Regions from separate parts of the Pseudoalteromonas sp. S554 genome, predicted to be linked through region 4. Evidence: predicted binding sites of a transcription regulator. Region 4 holds the regulator's gene; each other region holds the start of a gene.

Evidence for each region. The regulator sigma-54, encoded in region 4, starts transcription at its own class of promoters, with help from an activator protein. The targets are predictions, from matches to a motif close to GTTGGCACGNNNNTNGNNT.
Region 1: fliE (flagellar hook-basal body complex protein FliE) is a predicted target of sigma-54. The motif match lies at 1,862-1,880, and genes of this name have one in related genera.
Region 2: CWB65_RS11690 (ferritin-like domain-containing protein) is a predicted target of sigma-54. The motif match lies at 3,897-3,915, and genes of this name have one in related genera.
Region 3: CWB65_RS13745 (flagellar basal body rod protein FlgF) is a predicted target of sigma-54. The motif match lies at 5,701-5,719, and genes of this name have one in related genera.

What each region holds. Positions count from the first base shown of each region.
Region 1 is NZ_PNDV01000033.1:75,267-82,806, reverse strand. Features, by position in the region: gene CWB65_RS08250 (sensor histidine kinase) at 1-300, shown strand, start outside; gene CWB65_RS08245 (sigma-54-dependent transcriptional regulator) at 297-1,763, shown strand; gene fliE (flagellar hook-basal body complex protein FliE) at 1,921-2,253, shown strand; gene fliF (flagellar basal-body MS-ring/collar protein FliF) at 2,274-3,989, shown strand; gene fliG (flagellar motor switch protein FliG) at 3,982-5,028, shown strand; gene fliH (flagellar assembly protein FliH) at 5,032-5,847, shown strand; gene fliI (flagellar protein export ATPase FliI) at 5,866-7,200, shown strand; gene fliJ (flagellar export protein FliJ) at 7,200-7,540, shown strand, end outside.
Region 2 is NZ_PNDV01000045.1:26,813-34,352, reverse strand. Features, by position in the region: gene CWB65_RS11710 (DUF3413 domain-containing protein) at 1-384, shown strand, start outside; gene CWB65_RS11705 (DUF4124 domain-containing protein) at 482-967, shown strand; gene aceK (bifunctional isocitrate dehydrogenase kinase/phosphatase) at 1,110-2,828, shown strand; gene CWB65_RS11695 (LysR family transcriptional regulator) at 2,845-3,783, shown strand; gene CWB65_RS11690 (ferritin-like domain-containing protein) at 3,957-4,400, shown strand; gene CWB65_RS11685 (ExbD/TolR family protein) at 4,653-5,048, shown strand; gene CWB65_RS11680 (TonB-dependent receptor plug domain-containing protein) at 5,137-7,540, opposite strand, start outside.
Region 3 is NZ_PNDV01000063.1:52,959-60,498, reverse strand. Features, by position in the region: gene flgK (flagellar hook-associated protein FlgK) at 1-1,171, opposite strand, end outside; gene flgJ (flagellar assembly peptidoglycan hydrolase FlgJ) at 1,173-2,168, opposite strand; gene CWB65_RS13760 (flagellar basal body P-ring protein FlgI) at 2,305-3,399, opposite strand; gene flgH (flagellar basal body L-ring protein FlgH) at 3,412-4,095, opposite strand; gene flgG (flagellar basal-body rod protein FlgG) at 4,111-4,899, opposite strand; gene CWB65_RS13745 (flagellar basal body rod protein FlgF) at 4,920-5,663, opposite strand; gene flgE (flagellar hook protein FlgE) at 5,820-7,184, opposite strand; gene CWB65_RS13735 (flagellar hook assembly protein FlgD) at 7,244-7,540, opposite strand, start outside.
Region 4 is NZ_PNDV01000034.1:87,262-94,801, reverse strand. Features, by position in the region: gene CWB65_RS08815 (YgiQ family radical SAM protein) at 1-1,182, shown strand, start outside; gene mgtE (magnesium transporter) at 1,252-2,610, opposite strand; gene CWB65_RS08805 (HPr family phosphocarrier protein) at 2,719-2,991, opposite strand; gene rapZ (RNase adapter RapZ) at 3,035-3,880, opposite strand; gene ptsN (PTS IIA-like nitrogen regulatory protein PtsN) at 3,900-4,352, opposite strand; gene hpf (ribosome hibernation promoting factor) at 4,357-4,644, opposite strand; gene CWB65_RS08785 (RNA polymerase factor sigma-54) at 4,671-6,170, opposite strand; gene lptB (LPS export ABC transporter ATP-binding protein) at 6,240-6,965, opposite strand; gene lptA (lipopolysaccharide transport periplasmic protein LptA) at 6,962-7,498, opposite strand; gene lptC (LPS export ABC transporter periplasmic protein LptC) at 7,488-7,540, opposite strand, start outside.

The sequences.
Region 1 (7,540 bases), on a different contig from region 4:
GTCATTGGTGCTGGCGCTGAAGTAAAATTAAGTGCTGCGACTGACGAGCAAAATCCAGATTTTGTTCGTATCAGCGTATCCGATAACGGTCCAGGTATTGATTTAACTCAAGCAGAAAAAATATTTGAACCCTTTTATACCACTAAAAGCCAAGGCACAGGGTTAGGGCTTGCTGTTGTGAGTTCGGTTGCAAACGCTCATCAGGGGCGTGTTGACGTGACTAATAATAAAGGCGGTGGAGCATGCTTTAGTTTGCTTTTACCTATTCGCACCGCATCTAAATTAGAGGAATCATTATGAGTAACACTATTTTAGTTGTCGAAGATGATGCAGGGCTTCGCGAAGCCTTAATTGACACACTCGAAATGTCGGGGATTGAATGTATTGCGGCTAATTGTGCAGAGCAAGCCATGTTATTGCTAAAAAAAGAGCAATTTTCGCTGGTGGTGAGTGATGTACAAATGGGCACTATGAGTGGGCTTGATTTACTACGCAGTATTAAGCTTAACCACCCTGAATTGCCTGTTTTAATGATGACGGCGTACGCTACCATTGACGATGCTGTTGAAGCGATGCGCTTGGGCGCTATTAATTACATGGCAAAGCCGTTTGCACCTGAAGTTTTACTCAATATGGTAAGTCGATACTTACCTGAAAAAGCAAAAGAGACCGACGGCCCCATTGTTGCCGACCCAAGCAGTATTCAACTTTTAGAGTTAGCAAGTAAAGTTGCACGCTCTGATGCGAGCGTTATGGTGCTAGGCCCAAGTGGTTCAGGTAAGGAAGTGCTTGCACGGTATATTCATGATAAATCGAACCGATGCGATGCGCCGTTTGTTGCGATTAACTGTGCAGCAATTCCTGAAAATATGCTTGAAGCAACCTTATTTGGGTATGAAAAAGGCGCGTTTACAGGCGCAATTCAAGCGTGTCCTGGTAAGTTTGAGCAAGCGCAAGGCGGTACTATATTGCTCGACGAAATAACAGAAATGGATTTAGGGCTGCAAGCTAAACTACTTCGTGTGTTGCAAGAGCGCGAAGTAGAGCGCTTAGGTGGAAGAAAAACAATCCAGTTAGATGTACGGATACTTGCAACAAGTAATCGCGATTTGAAAGAAGCGGTTACCGAAAACCAATTTAGAGAAGATTTATATTACAGGCTTAATGTGTTTCCTTTGATGTGGCGACCACTTTGTCAGCGACCTGGAGATATCCTTGTATTGGCTAAGCATTTAATTGAGCGCCACTTAAACAAAAGTAAAGAGCCTATGGCTTATCTTGATAGTGCCGCAGAGAAAAAATTACTTGCTCATTCATGGCCTGGTAATGTGCGTGAGCTTGATAACGTAATACAACGTGCGTTAATACTTAGGACTGGGGATACTCTAAACGAGCATGCTATTTTCATTGAAAACATAGCGGCGACAGATTTTGTAATGGAGCCTGCATCTGTCAGCGCGCAAAATACTAGTCAGCAGCAAGTAAGTGCTACTAATAGAGATATTGACCAAGGCGCTATGAGTTCAGCGTATTATGACGAACAGTCATCTCCAGCCGAGCCAACAAAACAAGACTTATTGGCTGTTGATACGGGAAGTTATAAGGATGAGCTAAAAGATAAAGAGCATCGCATTATTTTAGAAACGTTAGCAAGATGCCAAGGTAAGCGAAAAGATGTCGCTGAAACGCTAGGTATAAGCCCTCGGACTTTACGTTACAAACTAGCGCAGATGCGCGATTTAGGTATTTCACTCCCCGCATAACATCATTTCTAGCCCTAAATTTACCCTTTGAATTTAGGGCTGTCAAAACTCTGACTTGTCAAATTCATTCCAACTCATTGAAATTATTGATTTAATTTTTTGGCATGCTTTGTGCTTTATTCATGTTAAGAGTTAACTGCATTGTCAGAGACAAATTATGAAAATTCAAAACAGCGCTGTATTTCAAGAAATGCAATCAATGGCTTTAGAAGCTGGCCGTAATAATCAAATCGAAAGGCTGCCAGTAAAAACACAAGCCTCATCAACCGCTCAATTTGGCGATATGCTATCGGATGCAATTAATACTGTGCACGGTTTGCAGCAAGATGCTAAACAAAAAGTAGTGGCGGTAGAAACAGGCGACAGGAGCGTGTCTTTGGCTGAAGCAATGATTGCTTCTCAAAAGTCGTCAGTTGCATTTGAAGCGACAGTGCAGGTTCGTAATAAACTTGTCGAAGCTTACAAAGAAATCATGAACATGCCTGTTTAACTAGGTAGTGGAGAATTATTGTGGCGCAATCTAATCAATCAACCGATCTGGCTCTTGCTACTGGTGAAATGGACCATAGCGATAGCGACGATCAACAAGAACAGAAATCAGGCTACTTAAGTTCGCTAAATGGCGTTGATTTATTGCGCCAAGTAACTTTAGTTATTGCTTTAGGCATTTGTTTGGCGATTGCTATATTTATTATTATTTGGGCGCGTCAGCCAGATATGCGCCCGCTTGGTAAAATGCAGACAGAAGAGCTTATTGAAACGCTCGACTTTTTAGATGCACAAAAAATTGAATACCAAGTAGATGGAAATGTAGTGCTCGTCCCTGAAACTGAGTATCAAAATATTAAACTTTTAATGACTCGCGAAGGGCTAGAGCAAGGCCCTACATCGGGTTCAGATATTATTATGCAAGACATGGGGTTTGGTGTAAGTCAGCGTTTAGAGCGTGAACGCTTAAAGCATGGCCGAGAACAACAGTTAGCGCGCACAATTGAAGAGCTCAATAATATTACGCGTGCACGTGTATTGCTTGCCATTCCAAAAGAAAATGTATTTGCGCGCAGAGAGAAAAAGCCTTCAGCAACTGTTGTACTTACTCTTAAGCGTGGGCGTTCGCTAGATAGCGAAGAGGTCGACTCAGTGGTTGATATGGTTGCATCAGCTGTACAAGGTTTAGAGCCGGCTCGTGTAACAGTAACGGATCAAAATGGTCGCTTACTAAATTCAGGCTCGCAAACATCGCTTGCTGCACGTTCACGTAAAGAGTACGACATAGAGCGTAAACGTGAACAAGAATATCTTGAAAAAATAGACAGTATTTTAATACCTGTTGTAGGGCTTGCAAACTACACTGCACAAGTTGATTTAAGTATGGACTTTAGTGCTGTTGAGGAGACGCAAAAACGCTACAACCCAGATTTACCAGCAGTAAGAAGCGAAACAACATTCGAAGAAAATAATATAGGTGGTTTAGCGGTAGGTATACCTGGTGCACTGACGAATCAGCCTCCAGTAAACTCTAATATCCCTGAAGTAGCAGGACAAGGTGGCGCAGGTAGTGCAACTTCACCATCAAGAACGCATAAAGAAGCGACGCGTAACTATGAGTTAGATACAACTATCTCACATAAGCGCCAGCAAACAGGTGTGATACGCAGAATAAGCGTGTCGGTGGCCGTTGACTACATTCCAAAAGTAGGTGAAAACGGTGAAACCACAATGACACCGCGTTCAGTGGAAGAACTGTCAAATATTCGTCGTTTATTACAAGGTGGCGTTGGTTTTGACATGCAGCGTGGTGATGCACTTGAAGTGGTAACGGTTCCGTTTGTTCGCGAAGCAACTGATTTTGACATTAGCGTGCCGCTTTGGGAGCAGGATTGGTTTATGAAAATAATCCGCTTGGTACTGGGTGCATTAGTTATTATTGTACTCATAATGGCGGTAGTTAAACCGATGCTTAAACGTTTAATTTACCCAGACGATACACTTGAAGAGTATGACGAAGATGCGTTAAGTGCAGGCGTAGACATTGGCGATAGCACGTTGGATATGCTAAACAAAGACTTTGATTCTGCTTCAATTGGTTTCTCAAGCGATGGTACACTGCAATTACCAGATTTACATGGCGACGAAGACTTACTTAAAGCAATTCGTGCCCTTGTAGCCAATGAACCAGAACTATCATCACAAGTAGTGAAAGCGTGGTTAACAGAAGATGACTGATCAAGATCAAGAACAAAAACAACTCCCAGCAGCGTTTGATGTTGATAAGCTAGACGGTGTAGATAAAGCCGCTATTTTATTACTGAGCTTATCAGAGGAAGATGCAGCCCAAATACTTAAGCACTTGGAGCCTAAACAAGTTCAAAAAGTTGGGATGGCAATGGCTGCGTTAGACGACCTGTCACAGGCTAAAATAAGTGCGGTTCACAACTTATTTATTGAGCAAATTCAAAGCTTCAGTACTATAGGGTTTCAGTCAGAAGACTTTATTAAAAAGGCGCTTACTGCTGCATTGGGTGAAGATAAAGCGGCCAGCCTTATTGACCAAATTGTTATGGGGTCTGGGGCTAAAGGCCTTGATTCTCTCAAATGGATGGATTCTAAGCAGGTGGCGAATATTATTCGTAATGAACACCCCCAAATACAAACGATTGTATTGTCTTACTTAGAGCCTGAGCAGTCTGCAGAAATTATTGCGCAGTTCCCAGAGAAAGTTCGTCTTGATTTAACCATGCGAATCGCTAACCTTGAAGAAGTGCAACCAGCTGCACTGCAAGAACTTAACGAAATTATGGAAAAACAATTTGCCGGACAAGCAGGGGCACAAGCTGCGAAAATGGGTGGCTTAAAAGCCGCGGCAGACATTATGAACTACCTAGATACAAACGTAGAAGGGCAGTTAATGGATTCTATTCGTGAACATGACGAAGAGATGTCTCAGCAAATTCAGGATCTTATGTTTGTATTTGAAAACTTAATGGATGTGGATGACCGGGGTATTCAAGCCATTCTACGAGAAGTACAACAAGATGTATTAATGAAAGCAATCAAAGGTGCAGACGACGGTCTGAAAGACAAAATACTGGGCAATATGTCTAAGCGTGCTGCCGATATGCTGGCTGATGATTTAGAAGCAATGGCGCCTGTACGTATTAGTGAAGTTGAAGCTGCCCAAAAAGAAATTCTATCAACGGCACGTCGTTTATCTGATTCGGGTGAAATTCAGTTAGGCGGTGGTGGTGGTGAGGAGTTCTTGTAAACCATGAGTAAACTCAAAGGGCGTCCACTTCGAGCTGAAGAAGCAGATGAATTATTAAAACATTGGGCTATTCCCGATGTAGCACCGAATGAAAAAAGCTTTGGTAATCGTTCTACAGCGTATGGCACCCCATTGGGCGAGCTTTATAAAAAAGAATTGGCCGAAGAGATGCCGACCGATGAGCCCGAGGAGCCCGAGGAGCCCGAGCTGCCAAAGCTTACTATGGTTGAGCTTGAACGCATTAGACAAGATGCTTATGAAGAAGGCCTTAAACAAGGTCATGAACAAGGCTACATTGACGGCTTTGAAAAAGGCGTTAGTGAGGGAAAAGAAGCTGGTTATAAAGAGGGGCTAGAGCTCGGTAAAACTCAAGGCCAAGAAGATATAAAACCGATTATTGAAGAGCAACTAATTAGCCTTAAAGGTATTTTAGAAGCACTTAATTCACCGCTAAAAAAAGTGGATGAACAAGCCGAGTTGCAACTAATACAATTAGCTAGCATGTTGGCTGAAGCAGTTATATACCAAGAAGTACAAACATCGCCAGATGTTATTTTACATACATTAAAACACAGTATTGATTCGTTAAATGCGCAACAAGAAAAAGTAAAAGTGCATCTAAACCCAACCGATCTAGACATTATAAAAGATAGCTATGGCGAGCAAACTATAGCAGACAATAACTGGCAATTAGTTCCCGAACCCACGCTTGAAAGAGGTGGATGTGAGGTGAAAACCGCGCAATCTTCTCTCGATATGACTTTAAAAACACGCGTCAAAGAAACGTTGGATAGCTTTTTGCATAATAGCAATATCTAAGTATTTTTTAGGCGTACTATGTCTGTGCAAATTGCTTCTTTGAGCGAACGCTTGTCGCAATATCAACAAAACATTAAGCCCTACACACCTGCAGTGGCGGGTATTTTAACGCGTGTTGTTGGCCTTACCTTAGAGGCAAAAGGTCTGCGGGCGCCTGTTGGTAGTCAATGTAAAATTGAAACCATGAATGGTTTTGTTGACGCAGAAATTGTTGGTTTTAACGACCAAACCTTATACTTAATGCCTAATGATCATATTTCCGGCGTACTGCCAGGTGCTCGAGTAATACCCCAAGTAAATAATTTGGGATTACCTGTAGGGATGAGCCTACTAGGGCGTGTGGTTGATGGCTTAGGGCGTCCACTCGACGGACTTGGTAAAATAAACGCTGAACATTATTTAAAGTTTGCTCAAAATACGATTAACCCTTTAGCCAGACGTCCGATCAGCCAGCCAATGGACGTGGGGGTGCGGGCTATTAATTCAGTGATCACCGTAGGGCAAGGTCAGCGTATGGGCTTATTTGCAGGCTCTGGTGTAGGTAAGTCTGTACTGCTAGGAATGATGACTAGGGGCAGCGAAGCCGATGTCATTGTAGTTGGTTTGGTTGGTGAACGTGGTCGTGAGGTCAAAGAGTTTATTGAAGAAATTCTTGGAGAAGAAGGGCGTAAACGTTCTGTTGTTGTTGCAGCACCCGCCGATTCATCGCCATTAATGCGTTTAAAAGGTTGTGAAAGTGCAGTGACCATTGCCGAATATTTTAGAGACCAAGGTTTAAATGTGTTACTGCTACTCGATTCAGTAACTCGCTACGCAATGGCTCAGCGTGAAATTGCTTTAGCAGTTGGAGAACCACCGGCAACAAAAGGATACCCACCATCGGTTTTTGCAAAACTACCAGCCTTAGTTGAACGAGCTGGTAATGGGGGGGAAGGGCAAGGTGCTATAACAGCCTTTTTCACCGTCTTAAGTGAAGGCGATGATATGCAAGACCCAATTGCAGACGCTGCACGCGCCATACTAGACGGCCATATTGTACTTTCTCGTGAGTTAGCCGACAGCGGCCATTATCCAGCAATAGATATCGAAAAATCTATATCACGTGTTATGCCCCAAGTGGTTTCAGAGCCTCATATGCAACAAGCGCGAGTACTTAAACAAGTGTATTCAATGTACCAACAAAATAAAGACATGATCACATTAGGCGCCTATCAAAAGGGCACTGATCCCATGCTCGACCAAGCAATAAATATGATGCCAAGAGTAAACGGGTTTTTACAGCAAGGTATGCGTGATGTAATAAGTTATGACGATGGGCTGCAAGGGCTAGCCCAATTATTAGGTCAAGGGTAATGGCTAAAAACAAATTTGACTTGCTGCTAAAACTTGAAAGCGACAAAGAAGAAAGTTTACGTATGAGTTATTTGCAAGCTAATCAAAACCTGCAAGCAAACCAGCAAAAACTTCAAGGCTTAAATGACTTTAGGCTTGAATACTCTCAACAGTTACATTTAAAAGGTCAATCAGGTTTATCAAGCGCTGGTTTTGGGCAGTATCATGCGTTTATAGCAAAAATTGAAGAGGCTATTCGGCAACAAGCAAGTACTGTAAATACGGCAAAGCAAGTTGTTTCACAGCGAAAAACGTTGTGGTTAAAACAGCAAATAAAGGCTAAAGCGGTTGCTAAATTGAT
Region 2 (7,540 bases), on a different contig from region 4:
ATTTTTGCCTTTAGTTTAGCAAGCGAAAACGCTGAAGTAGTCACTACATCAACCTTATATACCTCTGATAAAAACATTGCAGAAGTAAATGGGCTTATCCAACCTAGCGATTTAATTACAACAAGCGTTGGCAAATACTTAAACTGCAGTGTCATTGCTAAGCAAACAATGCTCGGTGTAAATTTGTACAAGAAAAAAGATGACATGGGTGTTAACTACAGCCAAGGTGTTGTAATTGCATATAAAAAAGATCGAATAACTTTAATAGACTCAGATGGTAACTTTAAAAACATTTCTGCCGCTGAGGGGTTTTCTATTGAACAACGCTTAGATATCCCATTTTTAGTACAAAGCATTAAAAAGCTAAAAACCTTCTCTGAATAGTCATGATGTTAACCTAGCTTGCGATAATGCCAAGCTAGGTTATAGTTTTATAACACGTTAAATGCTTAGCAAAAAAATACGTTCATGGATGGCTATTATGACTAAACCTACTTACCTTTTTATTGTGCTTGGTACTCTTTTATTGAGTACACACAGCAACGCAACCACCTACTACAAATGCGTGACCGAAAAAGGCACAACCTTTTCTCAGTTCCCCTGTGATAACCAAGCGACAGCTTATAAGGTGACTACAGCTAATGTCACAGAGTCAGGTCCTGATGTTGATTATTCAAAACAATTAAATGCACTTGAACGAGAACAGCTTTTAAAAGACTTAGAGGCAGAGCTACGCAGTAACAACCATAAGCTTGCTATTCTCGACAGAAACAAACAACGTAATGAATACAAGCAAAAGGAACGCCTAAATCATATTCTGGCTGACGACGATAAAAAGCGAATTGCAAAAGACATTACCAAAAAACTGAAGCTAATAAATAAAGAATATAAAAAAGAAATATCTACAGTCACCAAACGAATTAAAAAACTTGAGAAAAAAATCGAACGTTACAAAAAAAGTAATTAGCAAATATATTACTTAACTTACAATTTGTACTTTTAGTTTATCGATTAATTTAGCCCTAATTAATTTAGCTTGGTTTTAAACTTAAAATAACATACCCTTAACAAAATAGAGTATAAACTCTAGTGTCAATTAAGGAGTGCTAATGCAGCCACGTAGTATTGCTGAATTAATTTTAACTGGCTTTAAAAAGCACTATCAGCTTTTTCAAAAAATAACCGCTCAAGCGCCCCTTGCCTTTGCCAAACAAGACTGGCAAGCAATTAATGATATTAGCCGTTTACGTATTAGTTATTACGATGAGCGTGTTAACGAAACAATACATACCTTAAAGCAAGACCATCCCTCGTACGAACTTGACGAAACCCTTTGGCTTGAAGTTAAAAAGCTATACCAAGAGTTCTTGTGCTTTCACCCTCAGGCTGAACTTGCTGAAACATTTTATAATTCGGTGTTTTGCAGGCTTTACCATAGACGCTATTTTCATAACGATTTTATATTTGTACAAGCCACCCTAAAAGATGCGCCATCGGTTCCTGTTGAGTCAGAATACCGAAGTTACTTTCCGGTTGTTGATGGTCTTAAACCCACAATTAAACGCATTATTAACCACTTTGACTTTAAAGCACCTTTTGTTGATTTAGAACGCGATATTCGTCTGCTAGTAAAAGCATTTTATAAGCAAGCCCCCGACACTCATCATCAACCCTGGAAAATGCGCTTTGATATTTTACATACCGCGTTTTATCGCAATAAAGCGGCTTACATAGTGGGACGGGTTGTGTCTGAAAGTGGTGTTCAGCCGTTTATAATTGCTGTTCTTCATCACGAAGACAAAGGCTTATATTTAGATGCCCTACTCACTAAATCATCACAGATGCGTGTTATTTTTGGTTTTGCCCGCGCTTACTTTATGGTTGAAACGCACGCGCCTTCTGCGCTGGTACGCTTTTTAAATGAGCTTATGCCCAATAAAACTATGGCTGAACTCTATAACGCTATAGGCTTTCATAAGCAGGGAAAAACCGAGTTTTATCGAGAATTTTTAAATCATTTAACGCATTCGAATGACGAATTTACCATTGCACCAGGTACTCCAGGTATGGTGATGATGGTGTTTACCCTGCCTTCTTTTGGTTATGTATTTAAAGTCATTAAAGACAAATTTGGTGAGAGTAAACCATTTGGCCGCGATACAGTTTTGAAAAGGTATCAACTCGTAAAAAGCCATGACCGAGTTGGCAGAATGGCCGATACAATAGAATATTCAAACGTCGTATTTCCTTTGGCGCGCTTTGATAGTAATTTACTTGAGCAACTGCACAAAACAATTGGCTCGTCGATGGTCATTGAAGGTGATTGGCTGATCATAAAACATTTGTATATTGAGCGCCGTATGACGCCACTGAACTTATTTTTAGAAAATGCTGACGACGAAAGCGCTGCAGATGCAATAGAGGAATACGGCCAAGCCTTAAAAGAAATGATAGCGGTTAATATTTTTCCTGGTGATATGCTATTGAAAAACTTTGGCGTAAGTAAACATAAGCGCATTATTTTTTATGATTACGACGAAGTACAATATTTAACAGACATGAACTTTAGAGCTTTACCTAAAGCGAAAAGTTACGATGATTACTTAATGGATGAACAAACTTACTCTGTTGCCCCGCAAGACGTTTTTCCGGAGCAACTTTGCACATTTGTAACACCCAATCCAACATACAAACAGTTTTTAATAAGCACACACCCTGAACTGATTGATGTTAATTTTTGGAAGCAGGCCCAACAAAATATAAAAAATGGCCTAATAAATCATATTTACCCGTACCCGACAGCACAGCGTTTTATCCATCACTGGTAAGCGCAAGGACACACACATGAATATAAGCAAAATAGATTTAAATTTACTTGTATACCTCGATACGCTACTTCGAGAGTGCAACGTTACACGCGCAGCAAATCAACTTAGCATTACTCAACCGGCCATGAGTAACGGCCTAAAGCGCCTTCGAAACCTTTTTAATGACCCTATTTTAGTTCGTACCAGCGATGGTATGGTACCAACAGAGCGTGCCATAGAGTTACAGCCAGTCATTCGTGGCATACTTATGACACTTGAAGAAACACTCGCACCAAATAGAGAGTTTGAAGCCAGCCAAAGTAAACGTGTATTTAGGATAATGGCCAGTGACTATGCAGCAAGCACACTTGCACCAAAACTACTGAGCAAACTGCACGAAGAAGCCCCAGATACAACTTTAGATATACTTACGCCAAGTGACGTGACCTTTCATGATGTTGAAAATGGTAAAGTAGATATGGCAATAAACCGCTTTGAAAATTTGCCACAATCGTTTCACCACAAACGAATTTGGAAAGACAGCTTTTGCTGCCTTGTAAAAGCAGACAACCCAATTATTGAAAATTTCAGCCTTGATAGCTATCTAAAAGCGCGCCATATATGGGTGAGTAAAACGGGGTTTGGTGTGGGCGTAGGTATGGACCCTAAAGATGTGCAAAAGCTAGGCTGGGTTGATGAAGCACTTGCTCACTTTGGGAAACACCGAAATATCGCCACATTTACACGTAATTACCATGTAGCCATTCACTTGGCAAAAGAGCAAAATTTAGTGGCCACTTTGCCATCAAAAGCCGCTAATATTTATTTAGACGATGCCGGCCTTAAAATTTTAGAGCCGCCATTTCCTATTCCTCCTTTTGAGTTAGACATGATTTGGAGTCCACTGCTACACAGAGATGCAAGCCATATTTGGCTTCGTCAAAAAGTAGCTGAAGTGGCTGATGAGCTAAAATAAACTTATTACACGGTTATTTGTAAGATTTGCTAGGCGTAATATTTTTTTCGCCTAGTTATTTTTAATAATAAAAATATACATATAAATATCAGCAACTTAAACCACCTCTTTAAAATGGAATGGCCCTTGCTTTAGTTATGATAAGTTTCATTCATAACATTAAAGAGGTCATTATGAACACCCTTCAAGGAACAGACGCTAATCATATTTCAGACATCATTCAAGTAATGAACAGCGGTATCGATTTTTACCAAAAAGCACAAGAAAATATTAAAGACCCTGCCATCGGAGCATTATTCCAGCGCATGATTGATGCACGCAGAGTCAGCGTTGAACGCCTGCAACCCTATGCTATTAACGAACAAGGTGAGCGAGAAGAAGGCTCTTCGTTTGCTGTAGAAGCGCGCAGAGCATACACCGCACTTCTTACTACATTTGGCTCAAACAACGACAGCACGTATGTAAGCGAGCTGGAAGAAGTTGAAGACAAAACACTAGCAGAAATTAAAGAAGCGATGGATAAGCCACAACCCGCAGATTGTGAAGCCGCGCTTGCTGCAACACTTCTTACAATGCAAAGCTGTCATGCTGAAATGAGCCGTATGCAAAAAAGCTAAATAACCTGAATTGTATTTTAGCTATTCAGTAAATTATTCCCCATACAAACCCAGCGATAGGCTGGGTTTTTTATTGCTTTAAAATCATTTAACCTGTTTGAGTAACATGTCAGAACATAGTTTATACAAATATTTAATGTTATTAGAATATTTATTTAACTGTATTATTTTTCAGCTGTGCTAGTTTTGTTAATAGGATCCTAAAAACCTCGCTGTGGCGCCGCAGCTTTAATTAAAATAGTAAGGTCCAATATGAAAAATAAAACAGCTAAACTGCAAAATAACGCCGACGTAGACATGACCCCAATGCTTGATATTGTGTTCATACTGCTCATATTTTTTATTGTTACTACCTCATTTGTTAAACCCGTCGCCATTGAATTAAATCGCCCATTAGACAAACCAAGTATTGAAAAACAAAGTAAAAATGCGGTTTTCAGTATTGATGCAAATAACGGCGTTTACTTTTCAGGGAGGTTAATTGACTTGGAGCAAGTGTCGAACAACTTAGCCATGTTTGCAGCTAAATATAAAATAAGCTCTGTGCTTATAAAAGCAGATGAAAACAGCAAGCACAACACACTGATGACTGTGATGAACAGCATTAAAGAGTACGACAACTACGCTATTAGCTTGGTTTCTGATTAAAGCCTGTTAGCTAATCAGCTTTAAATATAAACCCAAAAAAAGGGCCTTGCGGCCCTTTGAGTTAAATAACGAAAGGGAGAGTTATTTATTAAAAACGGTACTCTGCGCCTACATAGTAGTACGCGCCGTTAAAGCCAAAAGGTGCTGAACGACGAGAGTATTCAAACACACCGTTACTACTTACAACGGTATTGCCATTAGCATCTACAATTGTGCCTGTACGAGAGTTGCCAATTTCATTTTTGTCTGGGTATACATCAAACAAATTATTAGCGCCTACATTCACAGATAGGTTTTCGTTAATGAAGTAATTAACTTTTACGTCTGTTAATATTTCGGCACCGTAAGTTTGACGACCACCGTCTTCAACTGTGTATTCACCAAAGCGATTAAGCGACAGATTAACGGTCCAATCTTCGTTTTGGTAAAGCGCACTTAGGTTAATACGATCTTCTGGTTGCCACTCTTCAATAATCGAAATTTCTTGATCTGAAAACACACTTTCTACCGGCACAGTTTCAAGACCTGAGCCAGAAGGTGTGAATAACGAAACAACTTCAGTTTCTGTAAAGTTTGCAGCAAGGGTAAAATCAAGTGTGCCGCCAAACCCTTCAGTGTTATATGTTGCAACAAAATCTATACCGCTGGTTTCAGTGTCTGCGCCGTTCAAGAAAAACTGACCAGCACCTGCACCAGAGCTAACAAGCGCTGCGTCTAAACTAGTAGACAGCCCTTTACCTAAACGGTTACTAATAACAATTCGGTCATCAATATCGATTGAGTAGTAATCTACTGTTACGTTAATGCTGTCTGTAACGTTATATACAATACCTAAGCTACGGTTTTGAGACTTTTCTTCTTTAAGTTTTGGAATACCTAAACTTTGCGCCAGTGTTGAATCGTTTCTAAACGTGCCCACTTCTTCGGCTACTAATGTGCCATTTGGACCTACAACAAACTGTGTACTAATGTTGTTAAAGTAAAGCTGTTGCATAGATGGCGCTCTAAAGCCTGAGCTTAATGCGCCACGTAATGAAATATCGTCTGTAATTGCCCAGTTACCTGCTAACTTAAAGTTAACCGTATCACCAAAGCCTTTGTAGTTATCGTAACGAAGTGCGCCAGATAAAATAACGTCTTCAATAACATATGCTTCAGCGTCTAAGTAAAACGAAATTACATCGCGTGACTCATCTACTGAAGATGCAGGTGACGAACCACCAAAGCCTTGCGTGCCACCAGAAGCATTTTCGCTGCCAACACCGCCGCTTAAACCGCTGTAAATACTTACACCATTATTTGTATCGTAATCACGATATGCATACTCATTACCGGCTAAAATACGATACTCATCGGTACGCATCTCTGCACCCATCGCAAGTGAGTAGTCATCAAAGTTTTTAGTAAAATCTAAATTAATTGTTTGCAGCGATAGTTCCATACCGTATGCGTATGCTTCGCGCGGGATAGTAGTACGAATATCTGCAGCGCTTAAACCTTGTTCGTAACGCAAAAAGTTAGCGTATGACGCATTAATTGTATCGCTTGTTGTGTAGTCAATGCTGTTTTCACCGTACGTGTACGATAAATCAAGGCTTGAATCGTTATCAAACTCTGTTTTGTAACCAAAGTTATAAGAAATATCATCAATGGTGGTGTTTATTTTTGGTAAAAAACCAAGTGGGATTGTTGCGTCGCCATCTTGCAATACTGGGTTACCACCCGCATTAGCATTATGACGGAAAAATGCGGCTGATTCGTTATCACGTGTTGAATACGTAATAAAACCATATAATTCGCCATCGCCTAACTCGTAGCCAGTATTTACCGTTAAGCCAAACTGTTGTGAATCAGCGTCACCGATTCTAAATGTGTTACGATCAGCTGTTAATTCACGCGGATCGCCGGCTAACAATGTACCATCGCTAAGTTCTTCACAGCCGTAAAACTGACATGAACCATGCAAACCTGCACGATTAGTTGGCGCACGGTCACGGTAGTTAATCGTTGTGTTTAAGTAACCATTGTCACCCAGTGCAAACCCTTTGTTGAAGTCAACGTTAACTGTTTCGCCGTCACCTTCAGAGTATTCACCATAGTTAATGGCTGCTTTGCCACCTTCACTACCATCTTTTAATACAATGTTGATAACACCAGCAATTGCATCAGACCCATATTGAGCAGCCGCACCGTCGCGAAGTACTTCAATACGCTTAATAGCAGATGCCGGTATAGCATTCATATCTGTACCGGCAGTACCACGACCAACCGAGGTATTAATATGGATAATACTAGCTTGATGGCGACGTTTACCGTTGATCAACACCAATGTTTGATCGGGACCTAAACCACGTAATGTTGCAGGTCTTAATGCATCGGTACCGTCGCTAATAGATGAACTTGAAAAGTTAAATGAAGGCGCAATTGCTTGTAGCATACGACCCACTTCAGTTTGTCCTGTATTTTCAAGTGCTTCAGCACTTAAAATATCG
Region 3 (7,540 bases), on a different contig from region 4:
TGGGTGGGATAGTTGCTAAAGACGCTGTACCTAAAGGCTCACCTTTATTATCAATAGGCTGAATACTTACTTCGTTAGGGTTACCCGTATAAGTGATCACAAAGTCACTGGCTGGTAGTTCACTGCCTTTACCAGCCTCAACGGTTGCTGACATATTAGCTGTTCCGGTATTTGCTTGATAAACATAAGCACTGACCGTTGGAATTTCAAAAATATCTCCACCTAATTCACCATTAGCATCCATCCCTAAACGGTTTTGCTGATTAAACGAATCGGCAAGTGCAATGCCCATCTGGCCAATTTGATTTTGTGCAGGCACCAAAATATCGTCTCTAAATGCCAATAAACCGCCAATTTTACCTTTTAATTTAGTGGGGTCTATTTCAAGTGGTACAGCCTTACCGCCATTTACATCTAAGCGTAGCTCTTTAAAATTAGCATCAGGATCGCCACTAATAGAAAACAAGTTAAATGACCCATTTTGCATAACAACGGCTTCACCTGTACCCATAAACACTTGTTTTTCACCATTAGGGCCATCAAGTGTTTCTATATCAATTAGCTCAGATAAATCACGTATTGCTTTATCACGCTCATTATAAGCTGAGCTCGCATCTGCTTCGTTTTTAGTGCCATGAACACCCGCAATTTCTTGATTTAACGAACTAATACTTTCGATTAACGTATTCGCCTCTTCAGAAAATATTTCTAATTGCTCATTAACCACTGCTTTTTGCTCTGAAACAATACCTGCAAGCCGGTCCATTTGATCAATCAAATTTTGCGCATCACTCATCACTAATGAACGAGCAACCGTTGATGAAGGTTGATTAAGAGCTTCTTGTACGTTATTGAACATTGAGTTGATACTAGTTGATAAGCTGTTTGATTTTTCTGAAAAGATTTGATCAACTCGACTCGCTTCACTAACAAATTGATCAAAAAAGCTTTTATTTGAGGTATCTCGGTTTAATTGCTTTTGCGCAAACTCATTCAATAATCGATACGTTTGGCCACGGCCTACCTGATTATCAATCATAGTGGTAAACTCGGTGCGCTCACGTACATACCCTTCGGTATTAACATTTGCGATGTTTTTACTTGTCGTTTGCAGTAGCTCAGCGTTAGCTCTAATGCCTGAATTAGCAATGTTTAATAAATTAAACGACATGTTACTCTACTCCTTGGCGGATCACGCTTGTGGCGATATTCTTCAATTCGTTACTGTTTAGCACTCTTTTTATTTTGTCAGCATAGTTAGGATCGGTTGCATAACCAGCTTGCTGTAAAGAGTCTAAAAACTTGTGCGGCTTTGCCGTATTGTTTAATGCATCTTGATAGCGAGGGTTCTGTGTTAAAAAATCCACAAAGTCATTCACGCTATCTTTTATCGAATCATACGCTCTAAAGTTTGCTTGCTTTTTAACTGCAGCACCTTGCTCAAACTCTAAAGTGACCTTACTGGCTTTTTCACCCTGCCAACTTTTATCTGACTTAATATTGAATAAATTGTTTGAGCTATTACCATCACCTTTATTAATAATATGTTTACCCCAGCCAGTTTCTAATGCTGCTTGTGCGACCATAACCGCCGGATTTAAACCAATTTTTTTAGCCGCTGTTTTTGCGTGTTCCCACACTGTGCTCACAAATTCCTCAGCATTTTCAAATGTGCCAGACGCTATGTTTTGTTCACTTTTTTCAGCTGAATCAACGAGCGGTACTTTTTCAGTGACCTTTTGATTTTCTTGATGAGGTAAGGTGCTACCCGCACGTTGGTCACTAAAGAAATCAGACGTTGTGCGAAGAACAGAGCCTGGCATAAAGTTTTTTCCATCTGGCGATAGTTGCTGCACAATTAAATCAGCAAGGCCTAAAGACCCATTTGATGAAAGTTCTGTGGCCATCTGTTGGTCGTGCATTTCTTCAAAAAACTTAACGCCACTTGCATTAAACGGGCTTTCTTTATCTTCAAAAGCCTCATTAGCTTTACGCATACTTTTAAGCAGCATTTGGGTGAAAATAGCTTCAAATTGTGCCGCTGCTTTTTTTAACGCCGCTTTAGATGCATCGGTTGATGCGTCACCGCTGTTTAAAGCATCTCGACGCAAAGAGTCTAAGTTGCCTAAATCAAAAAAGTTTTGCTTATCTAGATGATTTGTTTCCATCAGCTTTTTGACACAATAATTAATAATACCTAGTTAAATGCAATAATTGAGCCAAAAGAAGAGTAGCGATGAAAGGTTAAGGATGAAAGGTTAAGGGTTAAAGACCCTAGGGCTTAGGGTCTAGAATCTTATAAAACTAAATTACAACAAGCTGACCGTTAATTGCACCGGCTTCTTTAAGTGCTTCAAGAATCGCCATTAAATCGCCAGGGGCAGCGCCAACTTCATTAATAGCACGAACTAAATCATCAAGGCTGACACCTGGGTCAAATACAAAAGCACGTGAATCATCTTGATTAACGTCAATAATACTTTGTTGGGTAACCACTGTTTCCCCCTCTGCTAAAGGATTTGGCTGTGCCACATTTTGTTGCTCTGAAATGGTGACGGTTAACCCGCCATGTGTTATTGCTGCAGGCTGTAACTTGACATTTTTACCAATCACAATGGTGCCCGTACGCGAGTTAACGATAATTTTTGCAGACATATCTGCAGGTTTAAATTCAAGATTTTCAAGCGTTGATAAATAAGACACACGTTGAGAAGCATCTCTAGGGGCAATCACACGAACAGACACAGAATCAATTGCTTTTGCACTGTTAGGCCCGACTAAATCGTTAATTGTTTTTTCAAGGCGCTTTGCCGTTGTAAAATCAGGGCGGTTTAAGTTAAACGTAATAAAATCGCCTTGCATAAACGGACTTTTAACTTCACGCTCTACTGTTGCGCCATTTGGAATACGGCCAACTGTTGGGGTATTAATAACAACACGGCTGCCGTCAGCGCCTTGGGCACCTAAGCCCCCCACTATTAAACTACCCTGAGCTACGGCATATACATTGCCATCAGCCCCTTTTAAAAACGTTTGTAATAACGTACCACCGCGCAAGCTACCCGCGCTACCGATAGATGAAACGGTTATATCAATTGTTTGTCCGGGCTTTCTAAATGCGGGTAATTCAGCATGTACAGCAACTGCAGCAACGTTTTTAATCTTAGGGCTTAAATTTGCAGGTAGCGAAATACCAAAATTGCTTAACATGCCTTTAAAACTTTGCTGAGTAAAACGGCTCTGCTCACCCGTGCCTGGTAAACCCACTACTAAGCCATAACCTACCAACTGGTTCGATCTAACCCCTTCAACCATAGAAATATCTTTAATACGCTCAGCATGTGCCGAAAATTGACAACCTATTAGCGTGATTAAACAAATTAATTTTAATACATTCATAATGAATGCCCTCTAAAAAGGAAAAATCGAGCTGCTGAAAAAGCGTGTTAACCAACCTGCACTTTGCGCTTCTTGTGTTTGCCCTTTGCCAGAGTACTGAATACGCGCATTGGCTATTCGGTTTGACTCAACTGTGTTATCAGAACTCACATCTTGCGGGCGTACTAAACCTTCCAAACGAATAAATTCTTCACCAGTGTTTAACGTTAACCATTTTTCGCCACGAATAACTAAGTTACCATTAGGTAAAACACGCATAACATTAACCGAAATATTGCCAAATAAGCTGTTTGATTGATTTGATCTAGAATCCCCCGTAAAAGAGGCGTCACTACCAATGCCAAACTGGATACTATCGCCGCCTATATTGACCGGAAGGCCTCCGAGCCCTATGACAGGGTCTAGGCTTGCATCAGATTGCTTATCGGTTTCGGTTTTAGCTGCTTTAGTAGCTTGAGTAGACTCTTGTAAATTTACAGTAATAATGTCGCCAGTACGCAGTGCTTTTCTATCTGCGTATAAGTCGTTTGACACATTAGTATTAAATAACGAACCTGTTGCAACTACGGGTTCCATACTTGGTTCAGGATACATTGGCGCATAATAGGGGTCATCTTGAACAATATCACTATTTTGTGTTGAAACACAGCCACTTAAAAATAATGTACCTACCGCAAATAACATATAATGACGCATAATTCCCCCTACACCTTATAATTGCTGATTGATGTAACTCATCATTTCGTCAACAGCCGAGATGACTTTAGAGTTCATTTCGTAAATACGCTGCGTTTCAATTAGGTTAACCAGCTCTTCAGTTACATTTACGTTTGATGTTTCAAGTGAGCCCTGAATAATTGTGCCTAAGCCTTCTACACCCGGGTTACCTTGCACAGGCGCGCCACTTACTGCCGTTTCGGTATAAAGATTTTGCCCTACAGGCTCAAGGCCCGATGGATTAATAAAATCGCTAATTGTAAGCTGGCCAATCACAACATTATCAGCTTGACCTGAAATACGAACAGATACCTCACCATCTTGTGAAATAGTAATTGATTGCGCATCATCGGGAACATTCATTTCTGGTTGCACCACATAACCAGAACCAGACGTGACAATTCGACCATCGCCATCGGTAGTAAACTGCCCATTACGCGAATAAGCAATATTGCCATCGGGTTGTAATACTTCAAAAAAGCCAGGCCCTGAGATCATCCAATCCAATGAATTCTCAGTGGTTAGCATATTACCCTGAGAAAAGTTTTTTTGGTTAGCCACTACTTTTGCACCAGCACCTAACATTAAACCAGACGGCATTTCAGTGTCTTGCGACGATCGCCCTCCTGGCTGGTTAATATTTTGATAAAGTAAATCTTCAAAAATAGCGCGGCTTTTTTTATAACCTACCGTACTGGCATTCGCTAAATTGTTTGATATAACCGAAATATCGGTTTGCTGAGCGTCTAGCCCCGTTTTACTGATCCACAATGCTGGATTCATAATCGTGTCCTCATTTAAAGTTAAACTATGCGCATCAGCTGATCTTGTGATCTATCCAGATCTTCAGCTGTTTTCATCAGTTTTACTTGTAACTCAAATTGACGTTGATGGCTGATCATATCGACCATTTCGTGAACTGGGTTCACATTAGACATTTCTAAGGTTCCGCTTAAAACTTTGACATTGGCAGAAGTATCAACAACCTCTCCTGCTTTAGGCCTAAATAAACCATCGTTCCCTTTTTCTAGTTGAAAACTATTAGCTTCAACCACCTTTAAGCGGTCAACTTCTTCTAAAAACGTAGCAGGCGCCCCCTGCGGGCGAACTTGAATTGCGCCGTCTTCACTAAATTCAATTTTTTCAATCGGTACTGGTAAAATGACTGGCCCGCCTTCGCCAATTACTTGACGACCATGGCTGGTCATTAACATACCTTCAGCGGTAATATTTAATGTACCCACCTTAGTGTAAGCTTCATTGCCTGAGGCATCTTGGACGCTTAACCATGCGTTATCACTCATTGCAATGTCGAGGTCTCTACCTGTTTCAACTATGCCGCCAGAAGTCATATTAGAACCTGGGCGCTCTTGCATAGAAAACACACGTGATGGCAACCCTTCACCAAAAGCCTGCATAGAGCGAGCTTGTGCAAAGTCTGACTTAAATCCAGTAGTATTCGCATTAGCCAAATTATTGGCTTTAAGGGCTAGCCCCTGTAAGCTTTGTTTAGCGCCTGAGGCCGCAATGTAGACCATTTTGTCCATAGCATCGACTCATATTAAAAATCTCTATACACAAGAAATGCAAAATAGATGCCACAATAGGAAATGATGTGAAATGGTTATAAAACAAACTAAATGAAGTGAAAATAAAAAGGGCCACTTTAAAAAGCAGCCCTTAAAATTATGTTAAGTATTAAATTAACGAATCTGTAAGATTGCCTGTTGTAGTGTTGAGTTAACCTCAAGCGCACGAGAGTTAGCCTGGAAGTTACGCTGAGCACTTATTAGGTCAACCAGCTCATTAGTTAAATTCACATTTGATTGCTCTAGTGCTGATGAATTTATTGAACCTAAAGTACCTGAACCAGGTTCACCCGCAATTGGCTCACCTGACGTTAAGCTTTTTTTCCAAGCAGTATCACCAACTTGTTGAAGGCCTTGCGAGTTTGAAAAACGCACCATAGCAACTTGACCAAGAAATGTTGAGTCGCCATTACTGTATGATGCAACAACCTTGCCGTCTGTACCAATATCTATGCCAGCCAAACGACCTACCGTAGCACCATCTTGGTCTAACGCTTTAACTTCAAATCGGCTTGCGTATTGAGTAGGCACTTTATTTGTAGTGCCCGCTTCATCACGCCAGTTAATATCAATATCATCTGGAAAGCTTGCGCCATTAGTTAAAACATCAGATAAACCAGCCGCCGCACCCGCACCACCAGGTACAGTAAGCGGGTTAAAGGTTGTACCTGTATTAGCAACACCATCAGTGCTACTTGGTAAGCCACTTGAGTCAAATTGAAAGGTTGATAGTGGTGTAAATGGTGCTGCCGTTTCTTCTAGACCTGCAGGGCTGAATGACTTGCCATCTAATGTAGCGTAAGTTTCCCATTCGTTATCATTACCCGTTACTGCAGAATCAGTTTTAACAAAGAAAAACTGTAATACATGGGGTTCACCCAGAGAGTCATAAACCGTTGTTGATGTAGAGCTGTTATATGAAGCACTCGTTTCTGGGTCAAAAGCAATCGAAGGCGCATCTGCACGAGAGTCTAAGTTAAATGAGCTGTAAACATTAGTCGTTGCACGTGGTGAACCCGATGAATCTGGGATCTGCAATGCAGACGATGTGCTCAAACTTACAGACGTTGTATCACCTGTTGCTTCATCAACAGGGAAACCTTGTAAGTAATTACCCTTTGCATCAACTACAAAGTTATCTTTATCTAATTTAAAAGCGCCTGCTCGCGTATAAGTAAAGTCTTGCGCGCCCAAGTCTTGGCTCATTGCAAAATAACCCTCGCCTGTAATCGCTAAATCAAGTGAGTTATTAGTAAATTGCAGCGAACCTTGGTGAAATTGCTGAGCAACCATAGTGGTTTGAACACCGTCACCATTTTTAGTTCTACCTGAACTAAACACTGAAGAAGCATATACATCTGCAAACTCAGCGCGAGACTCTTTAAAGCCGGTTGTATTAACGTTCGCAATATTATTTGCGGTAACGTCTAAATCTTTTTGTGCGGCAGCTATGCCTGTTAATGCAATATTGAAGCTCATAATTGACCTCTAACCTATTAAATACAGCCTGCAAACAGGCGAAATATTATCAAACTCTATTACGCGATCTCTGCGACATCAGTCAGCCTAACCGCACCTTCTTTAGTGTTAATAATGATGCCGTTAGCACCGTTTATATTTACACTTTCAATATTCTTGAACGTAGCAATGGGTAAGCTTGAAAACTCACCATTTGTACTGCCTTCAGCTACAATATTGTATTCACCCTCAGGCAACCGCTCACCGGCTTCGTTTTTACCATCCCAAGCAAAGCGTATTGCACCAGCAGACTGTGAACCTAAATCAATACTGCGAACTAATTGACCTGACTCATCAGTAATACGAAGCGTTAAGCT
Region 4 (7,540 bases):
TCTATTTGGGTGAATCCACCGGCTTATCCTTTAGAAACACATGAAATGGATGCGGTATTTGGATTACCTTATCAACGAATTCCTCATCCACGTTATGGCGACGCTAAAATACCTGCTTACGACATGATAAAAACGTCGGTGAATATTATGCGTGGCTGTTTTGGTGGGTGTTCATTCTGTTCGATTACAGAGCACGAAGGGCGTATTATTCAAAGCCGATCGCAAGAGTCCATTATTGAAGAAATTGAACAGATCAGAGATAAAGTGCCCGGTTTTACTGGCGTTATTTCCGATTTAGGTGGGCCAACGGCCAACATGTACAAATTACGTTGTACAAGCAAAAAAGCAGAAAGTACCTGCCGACGCTTATCGTGCGTATACCCTGATATTTGTAAGCATATGGACACGGATCACACGCCTACAATCGACTTATACAAAAAAGCACGTGATGTAAAAGGCATTAAAAAAGTTCTTATCGCTTCGGGCGTTCGCTATGACCTTGCTGTACGCGATCCTCGCTATGTTAAAGAGCTGGTGACACATCATGTGGGCGGGTATCTAAAAATAGCGCCAGAGCATACTGAAGACGGTCCATTATCAAAAATGATGAAGCCAGGCATGGGTGCTTACGATCAATTTAAAGAATTATTTGATAAGTACTCGAAAGAAGCGGGTAAAAAGCAGTATTTAATTCCGTATTTTATTTCTGCGCACCCAGGAACTAAAGACGAAGATATGGTAAACATGGCTTTATGGCTTAAGTCTAACGACTTTAAGTTGGATCAAGTGCAAAACTTTTATCCATCCCCAATGGCCAATGCGACCACTATTTACCATACAGAGATGAACTCACTGCGTAATATCAAGAATAATAGTGAAGTAGTGCCAGTGCCAAAAGGAGCACGCCAGCGCAGATTACACAAAGCTATTTTGCGCTACCATGATGCATCGGGCTGGCCAATGATACGTGAAGCACTTCGCAAAATGGGTAAAGCCAACTTAATTGGCAAAGGGCCAAACTGTTTAGTGCCAGAAGAAGGCCGCGATGAAAAAGCGGGTAAAACCGTTAATAAAGGCCGTAAAGGGGCTCGCCCAGCGCTTACACGTCATACGGGATTTAGCCAATTTAAAAAGGCTAATACAAAACCTAAAGTGGGTGGAAATAGGCACAAAGCCAGATAGTTATTACCGAGACAATAAAAACGCGCAGCTATAAATTAACTGCGCGTTTTTTTATAACAGCTTTTAAATTTATATTAACAGCCAAGTGGCGGTGCCTAAAAAGGCAAAAATACCCACAATATCTGTCACTGTTGTTAGCACTACACTGCCTGCAAGTGCAGGGTCTATATTCATTTTTTTAAGTAAAATTGGAATACTTGCACCAGCAACCCCAGCCACAACTAAGTTCATAAACATGGCAAAAGCGAGTACGCCGCCGAGCATAAAATCCCACTGCCAAAGTGCAATGACACCCGCTATCAACAATGACCACAAAATGCCATTGAGTGCTCCAATAGCGAGTTCTTTCATCATTAAAAAGCGTTGGTTGGTTTGATTTATATGACCAACAGCTATACCACGAATAACAAGTGTGAGTGATTGACTGCCAGCAACACCGCCCATAGAAGGAACAATGCCATTAAGCACTGCTAATATGGGTAAAATATCGAGTGTGCTTTCAAAAAAACTGGCTACAAAGGCGGCCGCAAGCGCAGTTAATAAGTTAACTCCTAACCATACTGAGCGTTTTTTAGAGCTTTTTAAGACAGGAGCAAAGGTATCTTCTTCATCATCAAGGCCCGCCAAACTCAGTAAACTATGTTCGGCGTCTTCACGAATTACGTCAACAATATCATCGATCGTGACACGACCAAGTAGCTGATCGTTGTCATCAACAACTGGGGCCGAGATCCAATTATGGCGCTCAAACAGTTGTGCGACTTCACTTTCATCCATTGAAATTGGAATTGACTCACATTCTTCATCCATTAAATCGCGAACAATTTTTTCTGGTGGATTAGTTAGCAATGTACTCAGCGATAAAGCACCAATAAAGCAGTTATGTTTATCAACCACATACAGGTCATCAGTGCCTTCAGGTAACTCTCCGCGAAGTCGAATGTAACGTAGTACGACATCAATGGTCACATCTGGGCGAATAGTTACTGTATCGGTGTTCATAAGTGCGCCGGCAGAACGCTCTTGATAAGATAGCGCTTGTGTTGCGCGTTCTCTATCTTGGGTGTCCATGGCGCTAACAACGTCTTGGTAAACGGTGTCAGGCAAACTACGTAATACTTCACCTAGGTCATCGTGACCCATGTCTTCAGTGGCAGCAGCAATGTGCTCAGGCTCCATTTGGGCAATAATACCCAGGCGCACGTCTTCTGATAATTCTTCGAGTACATCACCTTGAACATCAGGATCAACTAACTGCCATAGCAAGCGACGAATTTTGTGTGGAGATGATTCTAATAATAACGCAGTATCACATGGCGCTGTTTTTGCGAGCATGCGCCTAACTTGAACAAACTGACCACTATTAAGTGACTTGGTCACTTGTTTTAGTTGTTGTAGTGGGTAGTCTTGTTCAAAAGCTTCGGGCATTGGCGTCCTTTATTTATACTGTAACTGTTACCTAGTGGGTGGGGGAGTACGACCTAGCAGCCAGTTATTTTGATTATAGTTATTTTATTTAAATGTTAAAAATTAACGTTACTCTTGTTCGTTAAATCGTTGCGAAATAAGTTCTCCAATGGCATTTAAAGCTTGCTCTGCATCAGGCCCTTCACATACCACTTTAACTTCTTTACCTTGGCTACTTTCAAGTAGCATTAGTGCTAATACACTGTCACCAGCAGCTTCTTTATCATCTTGAAATAAGGTGATTGAAGCATCAAATTTTACAGCGAGTTGGGCTAATACAGTCGCGGCTCTGGCATGCAGTCCTAATTTATTTTGTATTAAAAAAGTGTCTTCTATACGCATACATTACTCTATCAAAGCTGAACAGGTTATTAGTTTTGTAAAATTACTTTTCTTGTTCTCTGTGACGTATTTTTACATTGGGATGCGTAACTGCAAAGCTTTCGCCAATTGTTTGCGCTAAATATACAGAGCGATGTTGCCCGCCAGTACAGCCAATCGCAATAGTTAAATAGCTTCTGTTATTTCGCTCTAGGTGTGGTAGCCATGTTTGTACAAAGGTTTGTATTTGCCATGTAAATTTTTGAACTATGCTGTGGCTAGCCAAATAATCTTTTACTGGTTGGTCTAGGCCGTTGAGTGGTTTTAGTTCAGGCTCCCAGTGCGGGTTAGGTAAAAAACGTGCATCAAATACGTAATCTGCCTCTTTAGGAATGCCATGTTTAAAACCAAATGATTCAAATGTAACAATCAGCTGCTTGTCTTTTTTACCTAGTATTTTTTCGCGAATTGATTCAGCAAGTTGATGAACGCTTAGCTCACTGGTATCGATCATGTAATCGGCGCGCGTAATTAGCACATCGAGAAGTTCTTTTTCTTTTTTTATGGCTAAATCAAGCGGAAGTGAATCTATTGATAAAGGGTGTAAGCGCCTAGTTTCAGAAAAGCGCTTAATAAGGGTTTGATCTTCACTGTCTAAGTAGAACAGCGTTGGTTTTGTAAAACCCGGTAAGTATTCGATGATGTGATTAAATTCATCTTGCTCTTTTGGTAAATTTCGCACATCTATACTAACGGCAATTTTATCGTAGTTATCAGAAACGCTTCTTACCAAAGAAGGTAATAAATTTACTGGAATGTTATCTACGCAATAATAACCTAGATCTTCAACAACGCGCAAAGCAACCGACTTACCAGAACCAGAACGGCCACTTATGATAATCAACTCCATTAATCACCCTTTAAATTTGTTACGATTGGTCAACAATAATTTGATACAACTCAGCATCCGATTTAGCACAGCGAAGCTGCTTACAAAATTCTTTATTTTTTAGTTTATCAGCTATCGTTGCTAGCGTCTTTAAATGCTGTTGGTTATCGCCTTCAGGTACGATGAGTGCAACAAAAATATCAACAGGGCGGTTGTCTATAGCATCAAAATTAATCGGTGTTTCACTAACTAACACCAATGCTAAAGGTTCTTGTGCGCCGCTCATTCGGCCATGTGGAATAGCAATACCTCTTCCTATCCCTGTGCTGCCTAGTTTTTCGCGGGTTAATAAAGCGCCCAAAATATCCTGTTGAGATAAATACGGTAATTTATCGTGAGCCAGCTCGCTAATAAACTCTAAAATTCTTTTTTTACTATTAAAAAGGACCGCAGCTTTACTGCAGTCCTGGCATATAAGTGAACTTAATTTCATCATATTAGTGTCGAGCAAGCTTCTCTTTGTGTTTAATTACTTGACGGTCAAGCTTGTCAATCAATGAATCAATAGCTGCATACATATCTTGATGTTCAGTGGATGCGAATAATTCAGCACCACTTACATGAATAGTTGCTTCTGCTTTTTGATTTAATTTTTCTATATCAAGAATGACATGAACATTATTAATATGATCAGAGTGCCTTTCTAGCTTCGCAAATTTGGTATTTATATAGTCTCTTAATGAATCAGTTAGTTCTACATGACGACCAGTTAAATTTAGTTGCATAAGCATTACCCTCTTTGTTTAGCGTCTTAGATCAGGCTCTTTCGCTGATTTGACGGTGGAATAGCCAGAGATTCGCGATATTTTGCGATTGTACGTCTCGCTACTTTAATTCCTTGCTCAGCCAATATATCCGCAATTTTGCTATCACTCAATGGTTTTGCTGAGTTTTCTGCTGCGATTAATTTTTTAATAAGTGCACGTATTGCCGTAGATGAACATTCTCCACCATTTTCGGTACTAACGTGGCTTGAGAAAAAGTATTTAAGCTCAAATATTCCACGCGGTGTGTGCATATACTTTTGCGTAGTTACGCGCGAAATTGTTGATTCGTGCATTTCTACCATTTCGGCAACATCATTTAAAACCATCGGTTTCATGGCTTCTGGCCCGTGTTCAAAAAAGCCCTGTTGTTGTTTAACAATACAGTTAGTTACTTTTAAAAGTGTATCATTTCTACTTTCTAAGCTTTTTATAAACCATTTAGCTTCTTGTAAATGTGAGCGAATAAATTGACTATCGCCGCTTGATTTAACTGTACGCGACATCGCTGCATATTGGCTGTTTACACGAATTTTTGGCATGCTGTCTGGGTTTAACTCTACAATCCAGCGGCCTTTAATTTTTTTAACTGACACATCAGGTATTACATACTCAGACTCTTCTCGTACTATTGTGTCTGCAGGCTTAGGGTTGAGCGTATGAATAAGTGTCATTACTTCTTTAAGCTCATCTTCTTTGAGCTTCGTTTTTTTCATTAATGTACGGTAGTCACGAGCAGCTAACAAATCAATGTGCTCGGTTAAAATCATTTTTGTTTCATCAATAAAAGGCGTGCCTTTATCAAATTGATTTAACTGAATACACAAACACTCTTGTAAGCTACGTGCCGCAATACCCACTGGGTCAAATAGCTGAATGCGCTTTAATACCGCTTCTATTTCGTCAAGTTCAACCTCAACGTCATCGTCGTTATCTTGATTAAAGCTCTCTAAAATCTCTTCGCAACTGAGTGTCAGTATGCCTGAATCATCCACCGCTTCTACAATAGCAATAGCGATGGCTTCATCTGTAGGGCTAAATGGCGTTAATTGTAATTGCCACATTAAGTATTCGTGAAGCGTTTCAGTTGATGCGCCCTGATATATAGACTCATCTTCAGGCATTGGGCCTGAAGATGATGCAGGGGCTGCACTCATATACTCATCCCAGCTAACATCCATTGCCATGTCGTCACTTACGGTATCTTTAGCAAGCGCTTCACCACTGTCTTGTTCATACTCGCTAGGGGCTTCATCGGCAGATACGGTTACTGTAACTTCATCGTTATCTGCTTTTTGCTCATTTTTGCCCGCAAGATCATCGGCATAGTCTTGCTCCTCAACCTCAAGTAATGGGTTGCTGTCGAGCGCTTCTTGTATTTCTTGCTGAAGATCCAATGTGCTTAATTGCAGCAAGCGAATAGCTTGTTGCAACTGAGGTGTCATTGTAAGTTGCTGGCCCATGCGCAGCTGTAGTGATTGCCTCATGTATCTCTAACAATCCTTTTAAGTTGTTATAGTTAATACTAGCAGATGCTTATAAATAAGGCGTAAATGTTACAGCCTAAATTGCTCGCCTAAATATACATCGCGTACAGTTTTATCATTTAATACGTGTTCAGGGGTACCAGAAGCAATCAGTTCCCCATGAGAAACAATGTAGGCTTTTTCGCAAACATCAAGGGTTTCTCTTACATTGTGGTCTGTTATTAATACGCCAATCCCACGGTTTTTCAGGTGTTCAATAATTTTTTTAATATCTAATACTGAGATAGGGTCAACACCGGCAAATGGTTCGTCTAACAAAATAAACTTTGGATCTGCGGCTAAAGCACGTGCAATCTCCACTCGGCGACGTTCTCCGCCCGATAATGCCATGCCTTTGCTGTCGCGAATGTGTTGAATGCTAAATTCATCTAATAGATTATTCAATGTATCTTCTCTGGCTTGTTTAGTGAGCTCCTTTCGAGTTTCTAAAATAGCCATTAAGTTTTGATACACTGTTAATTTTCTAAATATAGACGACTCTTGTGGTAAGTAGCCAATGCCTAATCTAGCACGACTGTGCATAGGTAAAAGCGTAATATCGTTATCATCGATAGATATTTTGCCTTTGTCGCTAGGGACTAAGCCTACAATCATGTAAAAGGTTGTTGTTTTACCTGCGCCGTTTGGCCCAAGCAAGCCTACAATACTGCCAGCTTTAACTTCTAAGCCCACATTTTTTACAACTTCACGGCCTTTGTAGCTTTTGGCTAGTAGCTCTGCTTTTAATGTGCTCATGGTTGGCCTTTGTCATTTTTTTTAGGCTCCACAGGCACTAAGATAGTGTGTACACGGTCAGTTGAGCTTTCATCTTTTTCGGCGCTAATAAGCTGCTGTTCTATATCGTAGGTAATGCTTTTAGCATTCATTTTTTGCCCAGCTTGAGATATCTCTGCATCTCCAATTAATGTTAAAAAACGCGTTGAAACATCGTATCTAACTTCATTAGCGCTGGCGCTCATTATTGTGCCGTCGGCTTGTTTTTCTTCAAAATATGCAGGCGTACCTGTGGCAATTAACAATTGCTTGTTGTCGCCTAGCTCATCGCGCTTGTGAACCTCAAGGCGGTCTGCGGTAATTTTTCTGTCGCCATGAATAATTTCAACATTTTTTTCAAAGATACCTACGTTTTCTTTTAGTTGACCCTCTTGTTTATCCGCACTAATCGAAATTTGATTTGCAGAAATTGGCGCTGTTGTTTCAGCGGCATTAGTACCTAATGCAAGTAAAAATGTTGGAATAATAAAGAGTGTTGATAGTTTATTGGTCATAATAAATAGTTCGCGTATGGTTAATTAATTTTATCACTTCGG